Regions from separate parts of the Actinoplanes sp. NPDC026670 genome, predicted to be linked through region 2. Evidence: riboswitches for the same ligand, from Rfam matches in the RefSeq annotation. Region 2 holds a riboswitch; the other holds the start of a gene.

The links. Region 2 has a riboswitch for cyclic di-AMP ahead of AB0E94_RS05015 (hypothetical protein). Riboswitches for the same ligand answer to the same signal wherever they lie in the genome.
Region 1: it holds a riboswitch for cyclic di-AMP, as region 2 does, so the genes downstream of both, AB0E94_RS23590 (transglycosylase family protein) here and AB0E94_RS05015 (hypothetical protein) in region 2, are expected to answer to the same signal.

Annotation. Positions count from the first base shown of each region.
Region 1 is NZ_JBEZXU010000024.1:31,616-35,560, forward strand. Features, by position in the region: gene AB0E94_RS23585 (phosphotransferase) at 137-1,033, opposite strand; gene AB0E94_RS23590 (transglycosylase family protein) at 1,114-1,659, opposite strand; cyclic di-AMP (ydaO/yuaA leader) riboswitch at 1,658-1,832, opposite strand; gene AB0E94_RS23595 (type II CAAX endopeptidase family protein) at 2,103-3,071, opposite strand; gene AB0E94_RS23600 (GNAT family N-acetyltransferase) at 3,169-3,672, shown strand; gene AB0E94_RS23605 (beta-galactosidase) at 3,650-3,945, opposite strand, start outside.
Region 2 is NZ_JBEZXU010000003.1:309,060-313,004, forward strand. Features, by position in the region: gene AB0E94_RS05005 (glycoside hydrolase family 65 protein) at 1-468, shown strand, start outside; gene AB0E94_RS05010 (hypothetical protein) at 532-1,563, opposite strand; cyclic di-AMP (ydaO/yuaA leader) riboswitch at 1,568-1,701, opposite strand; cyclic di-AMP (ydaO/yuaA leader) riboswitch at 1,909-2,046, shown strand; gene AB0E94_RS05015 (hypothetical protein) at 2,051-3,079, shown strand; gene AB0E94_RS05020 (ABC transporter ATP-binding protein) at 3,105-3,875, opposite strand; gene AB0E94_RS05025 (ABC transporter permease) at 3,868-3,945, opposite strand, start outside.

The DNA of each region.
Region 1 (3,945 bases), on a different contig from region 2:
GCAATACCGCGGTGAGCGACGGCCGAGACCGCCAGCCGTCGCTCACCACCGGAATGCGGGCGCCATTACCGCGGTGAGCGACGGCCGAGACCGCGAGCCGTCGCTCACCGCTGGAATGCGGGTGGGATTACCGGGCTCAGCGACGGCTGGTCAGGGCCGCGTCCAGGTCGGCGCGGTGTGCCGTCCACCAGCGGAGCACCGCGGACGACCTGCGGAACAGGTGGTCACAGGACGTGTCGCGCCGGTCGTAGTGGCGGCGCAGGAAATAGGTGTCGGTGGCGTAGTCCCACCAGCGCCGGTGAGCCGCGTCGCGGAGTTCGGCGGCGCTGATGTCGATCCGGCCGCGATACCCGGCGACGAACGCGGCCAGCCGGTCGAGGTCGACCCCGGTGGAATCGTCACCGCGCCCCACCGCGAACAGGATCACGGCAGTACGCAGGACCTCCAGGCCGTACGGACGGACGCCCAGACGATCCCAGTCGAGTACTCCGGTGCAGCGGTCGCCGGTGAACAGCAGGTTGAGATGGTTGAGGTCGCCGTGGGTCCAGCCGGCCGGGCGCACCGGGCCGGGGCGGGGCGGCAGGTGGGCCAGGTCGGCCAGCAGGCGCAGCCGGCGGCTGATCTCAGCGACGGCGAAGGCGTCGAAGTCGGTCGACCCGGCCGCGGCGGCGCTGCCGAGGCGGGTCAACTCGGCGAAGGCGAACGGGACGAGTGGTGGCTCGTCGTGGAGCTCCGGCGGAACGGCGGGCAGGGCCTCGCTCAGCCGGTGGTGCAGGTGGCCGATCAGGTCGCCGAGGTTCCGGGCGGCCGGTACGGACAGGTCGCCGCAGTGTTCGCCGGGCAGCCACGGGCCTGCGGCATACCAGTGACCGTCCACCTCGGCCAGCCGGGACGGCGTGGGCACCGGCAGACCGTGTACGGCCAGGGCGGGAAAGAGCTCGTGCTGGCGGCGGACCGCGTCCGGGGTGGCGTCGTGCAGTCGCTTGACGGCATACACCCCGGACGCGGTCTCGACGCGCCAGTTCTGGTTCATCAGGCCGAGCGTGATCGGCACGCAGCCGGTGACCGGTCCGAGTCCGAGCGCACCTGGCACGCCGGGCGGCAGGACTTCGGTCAGAGGCGGATGCGCTGGCCCGGGAAGATCAGGGCCGGGCTGCGGAGCGTGTTCTTGTTCAACGCGTAGAGCGTACGCCAGCCGCCCTTGACCTTGTATCTCCTCGCGATCGAGGCCAGGGTGTCGCCGGACTTGATCACATAGGTCTTGCCGGTGGCCTTCGCTTTCTTCTTCGGTGTCGTCGACTTCGTCGTCTTGTAGACACCGGCCTTCTTGCCGCAGACCGGCCACGGGCTCAGCCCGCGCTTGGCGTGCAGCTTGTTGGCGATGGCGATCTGCTGGGCCTTGGTGGCCTTGTCCGCGGTCGGGGCGTACTTCCCGCCGCCGTTCGACTTCCACGTGCTGCGGCTGAACTGAAGGCCGCCGTAGTACCCGTTTCCGGTGTTGATGTGCCACCTGCCGCCGGACTCGCACTTGGCGACGACGTCCCAGTTGACCTGACGCGCGGCCTGAGCCGGGGTGGCCGGGCCGAGCAGGACGCCGGCTCCGGTGATTCCGGCGGTCGCCAGAACCAGGGCAAGGCGGATTCGTCTACTACCAGACATGGATGATCCTCCACGCCTGCGAGGTGAGCTGTCGGGTTCGGGAAGATCGTCCCGGCCGCGTGCACACGGCTTCACCCCAAGGCGCGCATCCCGCGCGCCGCAAAAAGTGGGTCCCCCGCTCCTGCCCTCCCATCGAGTCTGTGGACGGGGGCAGGACTCGGCGGTCCGTCCACAGTGCCCGCGTCGCGGGACGGCCCGACGGTAACCATGACGAAGGGCCGCAAGCCAAGCTCACGGCCCTCGATAGTGACGTTCTTCTCAGTATTTGCCCGGTTTGATCTTGTTAGCGCCCGGAAATTTCCGAAACAGCGTTTATGAGACTTTTCATGGCGACTTTTGCCGCCTCAGTGGGCGACGGGCACCCTCGGCCGGGCAGCCGGACGGCCCCTCGGAGCGGAAACCGGACGGCCTTCGCCGGACGCCGGACGGCCCTCGGCGCGCCGTCATCGGATGCCCGCCGCGGCGCCGTCCTCGGCGTGCGCCGGCCGCCACGGGCCGTAGGCCACGGTCGGATAGACGACAATCGGCGTCGCCGCGGGAAGCCGCCGCCGGCCCGCCAGCCAGATGATCACCGCGGCGAACCCGATCAGAATGGGAACGTCGACCGCGAACCCCTGCCACGGCATGTCAGCCGCCGTCTCGTCGATGGCCAGCTGCCCGAACGCCGCCGCCACCAACGTGCTGAGCAGGTTGTTCATCACGTGCAGGGCGACCGCCGCCTCCAGCCCGCCGGTCCGCACCGTCACCCACCCGGCCACCGCGCCGAAGAGCATCAGGTCGGCGAAACCCCACGGCGTCCCCCAGCCGTGCAGCGCCGCGAACACCGCCGCCTGCACCAGGATCGGCAGCCACGGGCCACGCAGCCAGGCGCCCAGGCCCTGCAACAGCCAGCCCCGGCACAGGTACTCCTCGGCGGCCGCCTGGAACGGCACCACGGCCAGCAGCACCGCCGCCGACACCAGGAACGGCCCCCAGCCGGCCAGCGGATCGTCGAGCCCGGCGTCCTCCCCGGTGAGCACGGACAGCCCGGTGATCCCGCCCAGGAACAGGATGATGGTCACGGTGGCGACGCCGAGACAGACCGCGAGCCATCGCCACCGGATCCGCCCGGCCACCGACGACAGCGTCCCGGGCGCCCGCCGCTGGATCCACAAGGCCGCCACCATGGTCACCGGCAGGGCCACCGCGATCGACAGGAAGCCGAGCGCGAGGTCCGGCAGCGCGCCGAGCGTCGCCATGCCGTCCGGCCCGCCCGGGCGGCCGAAGATCTCGGTGAAGATCACGAAGGCGATCATCGCCGCGAAGACGACGGCGACGATGAAGAGCGTCCCCAGCGGAAACCGCCACCAACGATGAGCGGCGGTACGAGCGAGACGGTGGTACGGGATACCGGACGGCGGAGGAATCGTCATGCCGATGAGTCTTCCGACCGGGGCGTCCCGGCGGATCTGGCCGCAGCCGGATTCGGGCACCTAACCTGAGATATAGGTGTCCGGCAGAATACCGATCATGGAACCACCCGAGATGATCAATGCCGGTGATCTGGTCCTCAAACGATGGGAACCGGAATGGTCGGCCGAACTGGCCGCCGCCGTCCAGGAGTCGCAGCCCGAACTCGCGCCGTTCCTGCCGTTCGCCACCCCCGGTTACGGCCTGGCCGAGGCCCGCGCCTTCACCGAGCGGTCGGTGGCGAACTGGACGGCCGGCACCGAGTTCAACTATGCGCTGTTCACCGCCGTCGGTGACCTGATCGGCGCGGTCGGCCTGATGACCGAACCCGGCCCGGGCATCCTGGAGATCGGCTACTGGCTGCGGACCCCGTGGGCGGGCCGGGGCCGGATGACCGCCACAGTGACCGTCCTGACCCGGGTGGCCCTGTCGCTGCCGGGCATCGAGCGCCTGATCATCCGGCACCACCCGGACAACCACGCGTCGGCCGCGGTCGCCGCCAAGACCGGTTTCGTGGAGACCGGCCGCGCCGGCGACGACGTCATCCGCGAGTATCGGGGCTGATCAGCACCACCACACCGCGGGCCGGCAGCGTCTCCGGCGCGCCGGCCACAGCGGACAGGTCGACCGGGTCGGTGGTTCGGTTGATCAGGAAACGGGCCGGGCCGCGGACCGCGAGCTCCACCCTGCCACGCAGGTCCGGCGGCAGCTCGCTGGTCACCCCGGCCGGGATCAGCAGGTCGTCGAGGATCAAGAGCAGGCCTTGCGGCCGCAAACGAGTCGAGATGTACGCCGCAGAGCCCGCACCCACCTCGCGGCGGGTGACGGCCGCCCCGC
Region 2 (3,945 bases):
ATCCAGGCCGTCCTCGCGGCCGAGACCGGGCACCTGGAGCTCGCGCACGACTATCTGGGCGAGGCCGCCCTGATGGACCTGCACGACCTGCACCAGAACGCCCGGGACGGGGTGCACGTGGCGTCCCTGGCCGGCACCTGGATCTCGCTGGTCGCCGGTCTCGGTGGCATGCGTGACTTCAACGGCCAGCTGTCGTTCGCCCCGCGCCTGCCCAGCCGGATCAACAACCTGGAGTTCTCGCTGCTCTGGCGTGGTCTGCGGCTGCGGGTGAGCGTGACCTCGGATGAGGTCACCTACTCCCTGCGCAACGGCGGCGGCCAGGCCCGGCTCACCCTGCTGCACCACGGCAAGGAGCTGGAGGTCACCCAGGTGCGCCCGGTGACGATCCCGATCCCGGCTGCGGTGCCGGCCGGTCCGGCGCCGGCCCAGCCGCACGGCCGGGCCCCGGTGCGGCGCGCGCTGCACTGACCGTTCGAGATGCGAAACGGCCCCCGTCCACCGGACGGGGGCCGTTCTCGTGACGTGAAGGTTCTAGAGCATCGACACGTGCACGTGGTCGGTGTGGTCACTGACCCCGTGGTAGTTGCTCCACCCGTTGGCAGGGAACCAGATCTGCTTGTTCCAGATCACGTAGTAGATCCCGAGCGCGTCGGCATTACGCACCAGGAACGCCATCAGGTTGTTGCCGTACCGGAATTCCTTGTCGGTGTCGAACGTCGAGAACCCGGACTTCTGCAGCGACCAGTCGCAGGCGCGGCCCTTGGGATGCTCGAACGGCCCACCGTCGCGATGGCAGCCGACGAAGTTGCTGAAGCCGGCCTTCTTGACTTCCTTGTACATGTGCAGCGTGCGCTTGGTGACGCAGCCGTTCGTGGTCGGGTCCTTCTCGGTGCAACCCTCGGCCGAGAAGCCACCGCTGGAGTTGCGGGGCGCCGGAGCGGCCTCCGGGGAGTCGGCGACCACGAGGCCCTTGGTGACACCCTTGCCGCCGACCAGGGCGAGCGCGTCGACCGCGGCGTCCTTCTGCTTCTTCATCGCGGCGGCGTCCTGCTGCTGCTGCTTCACCTCGGCGTCGAGCCGGACCTTGCTCTCGGTGATGGTCCGGAGTGCCTCGTTGAGCTCACGCAGCTTGGCGTCGTGGAGCCGGTTGATCTCCTCCAGGGAGACCGCCTTCTCCAGGAAGTCGCCCGAGGAGTTGGCGTTGAGCAGGTAACCGATCGAGCTCAGGTTGCCCGTCATGTACTGCTCTTTGGCGATCTTGTCGACCTCGGGGATCAGCACGTCGCGCCGGGCCTCGGCCTGCTTGATCTGGCTGGCCAGTTGAGCCTGGGCCTTCACCGACTTCTGCACGGCCGCCTTGGCGGACACGTAGCGCCGGTTCGTGTTCTCGATCACATCGGAGAGGATTGCGTCTCCGTCGCCACCGTTCTGCTCCTGCTCTTGAGCAGTGGACGACGAGCCGCCGGGCTCGGCCGAAGCCGGAGCCGCGGGTGCCGCGAGCATCACGACAGCCACCAGCGGCGCCAGGGCGTGTATCAGCCACCGGCGGGGACTTGCGGTCATCAACAGTTCCTTCCGTGTCACCGCCGACCGAGTTAGCTGACGGGTTCGGGACGGAAGCAATCCCTACCGCAAACTGCGGATACACCCCAGTGACCTGGTTCCCCGGCTCGCCTTTCGACGATTGGGCGGCGGCCTGCCGGCAACTCGGGGGCGGTGCCGTCCTGGCAGGACCGGCGGCCAGTTTACCCGAGATATCGCCGTGGATCAGACCCTGGGAACGGCCAAAAGTGTTACGTCGCAACGACTATCCGTAATTGTTGTCACCGCTCGTGTCGAGGCCATTGCGGGGCGTACGAGAACTGTCGATCTGTCGATCGAGTGGGTATGGTCGGTGCGGTTCCCGTACGGGAGCCGCCGCCTAATCGCCGTTATCGGCGAGCCGGGGAACCAATATTCCCTGGGGTGAATCCGCTCACCAGCGGTAGGGATTTCCTTCGTCCCGAACCCGTCAGCTAACCCGGCCGGCGGCCGACGGAAGGAAATTCCTGTGCAGCAGAACACTGCGCGGCGATTAGCGGCGTTGCTGGCGCTGCTCGTCGCCGCGTGCGGACTGGCCGTCGCCCCGACGCCGGCCACCGCGGCCCCCCGGCTGCTCGCCGCCCCCGGCGACTCCGGTGACGACGGTGAGGGCGGCTCCGCGTCACTGATCGAGAAACTCGAGAAGGCCTCCAAGGGTTTCGTGGAGGCGAAGGCCAAGCTGAAGACCTCCAAGGAACAGCAGGCCAAGCTGACCGCCGAGCTGAAGAAGCTGGACGGCGAGCTGGGACCCCAGCAGGACCGGCTCGACCTGCTCGCCACCCAGGCGTACACCGCGGGCCGGGGCGGGCCGATGGCCGCGCTGCTCAGCTCCGACTCGGCCGAGGGCTTCCTGGGCCGGGCCGAGACGCTGGCCCTGGTGGCCGCCGACCAGAACCGGGCGATCGAGGATCTCAAGACCACCCGCGACACCCAGCAGAAGGCCAAGGACTCCATCGACATCGCCATCAAGGACCAGCAGAAGCAGGTCACCGTGATGGCGAAACAGAAGGAGCAGGCCGAGGCGGCCCTGAAAGCGGCGAACCAGGGCGCCGACGCCAGCTCGTCGTCCGACGGCGGTGACAGCGAGGACGCGTCGCCCGGTCCGAGCGGCACCAGCTGCAACCAGACCGACCCGACCGGGACCGGCGGCTGCGTGACCGCGACCCTCCTGCACGCCTACAAGGAGGCCCGCGCCGACGGCTTCACCAGGTTCACCAAGTGCTGGCGGGAGCAGAACAGCGGCGAGCACCCCAAGGGCCGGGCCTGCGACTTCTCGGCCGAGAAGGGCACGTTCGGCGGCGACGCCACCGGAGCCGACAAGACGTACGGCGACAACCTGGCGAACTACTTCATCAACAACGCCGACAACCTGAACGTGCTCTACGTGATCTGGTACCGCCGGATCTGGCTACCGAGCAGTGGCTGGAAGTCGTACAGCGGGGCGGGCGGAGACCCGTCCAGCGACCACACCAACCACGTGCACCTGTCGGTCAACTAGCCCGGCGCCGGAGGAGTGCGGGGCCTCACCTGCGGGTGAAGGCCTCGTACTCCTTCATCACCTCGGAGGTCGCGCCGTCGGCCCGGATCTCGCCGGCCTCCAGCCAGATGCAGCGCTCGCAGGTGTCCCGGATCGACTGCTCGCTGTGGCTGACCAGGAACACCGTGCCCGCCTCACGGCGCAGCTCGCGGACCCGCTCCTCGCTGCGCTTGCGGAATTTCGCGTCACCGGTGGCCAGCGCCTCGTCGATCAGGAGCACGTCGTGCTTCTTCGCCGCGGCGATGGAGAACCGGAGCCGGGCCGACATGCCCGAGGAGTAGGTCCGCATCGGCAGTGACGAGAAGTCGCCCTTGTCGTTGATGCCGGAGAACTCGATGATCTCGTCCCGTTTCGCCTGTACCTCGGCCGGCGACATGCCCATCGCGAGGCAGCCCAGTTCGACGTTGCGGTCGCCGGGCAGCTCGTTCATCAGGGCCGCGTTGACGCCCAGCAGGGACGGCTGGCCAGCCGCGAAGATCGCGCCGCTGGACACCGGCAGGAGCCCGGCCACCGCGCGCAGCAGGGTCGACTTGCCCGAGCCGTTGGTGCCGATCAGGCCGATCGCCTCACCCTTGTACGCGACGAAGCTCACACCCTTGACCGCGTGCACCTCACGGATGTTCACGTTCTTGCTGCGGGTGGTGAGGCGCTTGAAGCTGGCGAGCGGGCTGGCGCTGACCGAGCCGGCCTGGTGGATCTTGTAGACGATGTGGGCCTCGTCGGCGATGACGGTGGGGATGCGCTCAGTCTCAGCCACGGCCGTAGCCCTTCTCTCCGCGCCAGAAGTACAGGTAGCCGAGGACGCCGACGACCAGGCTCCAGACGGT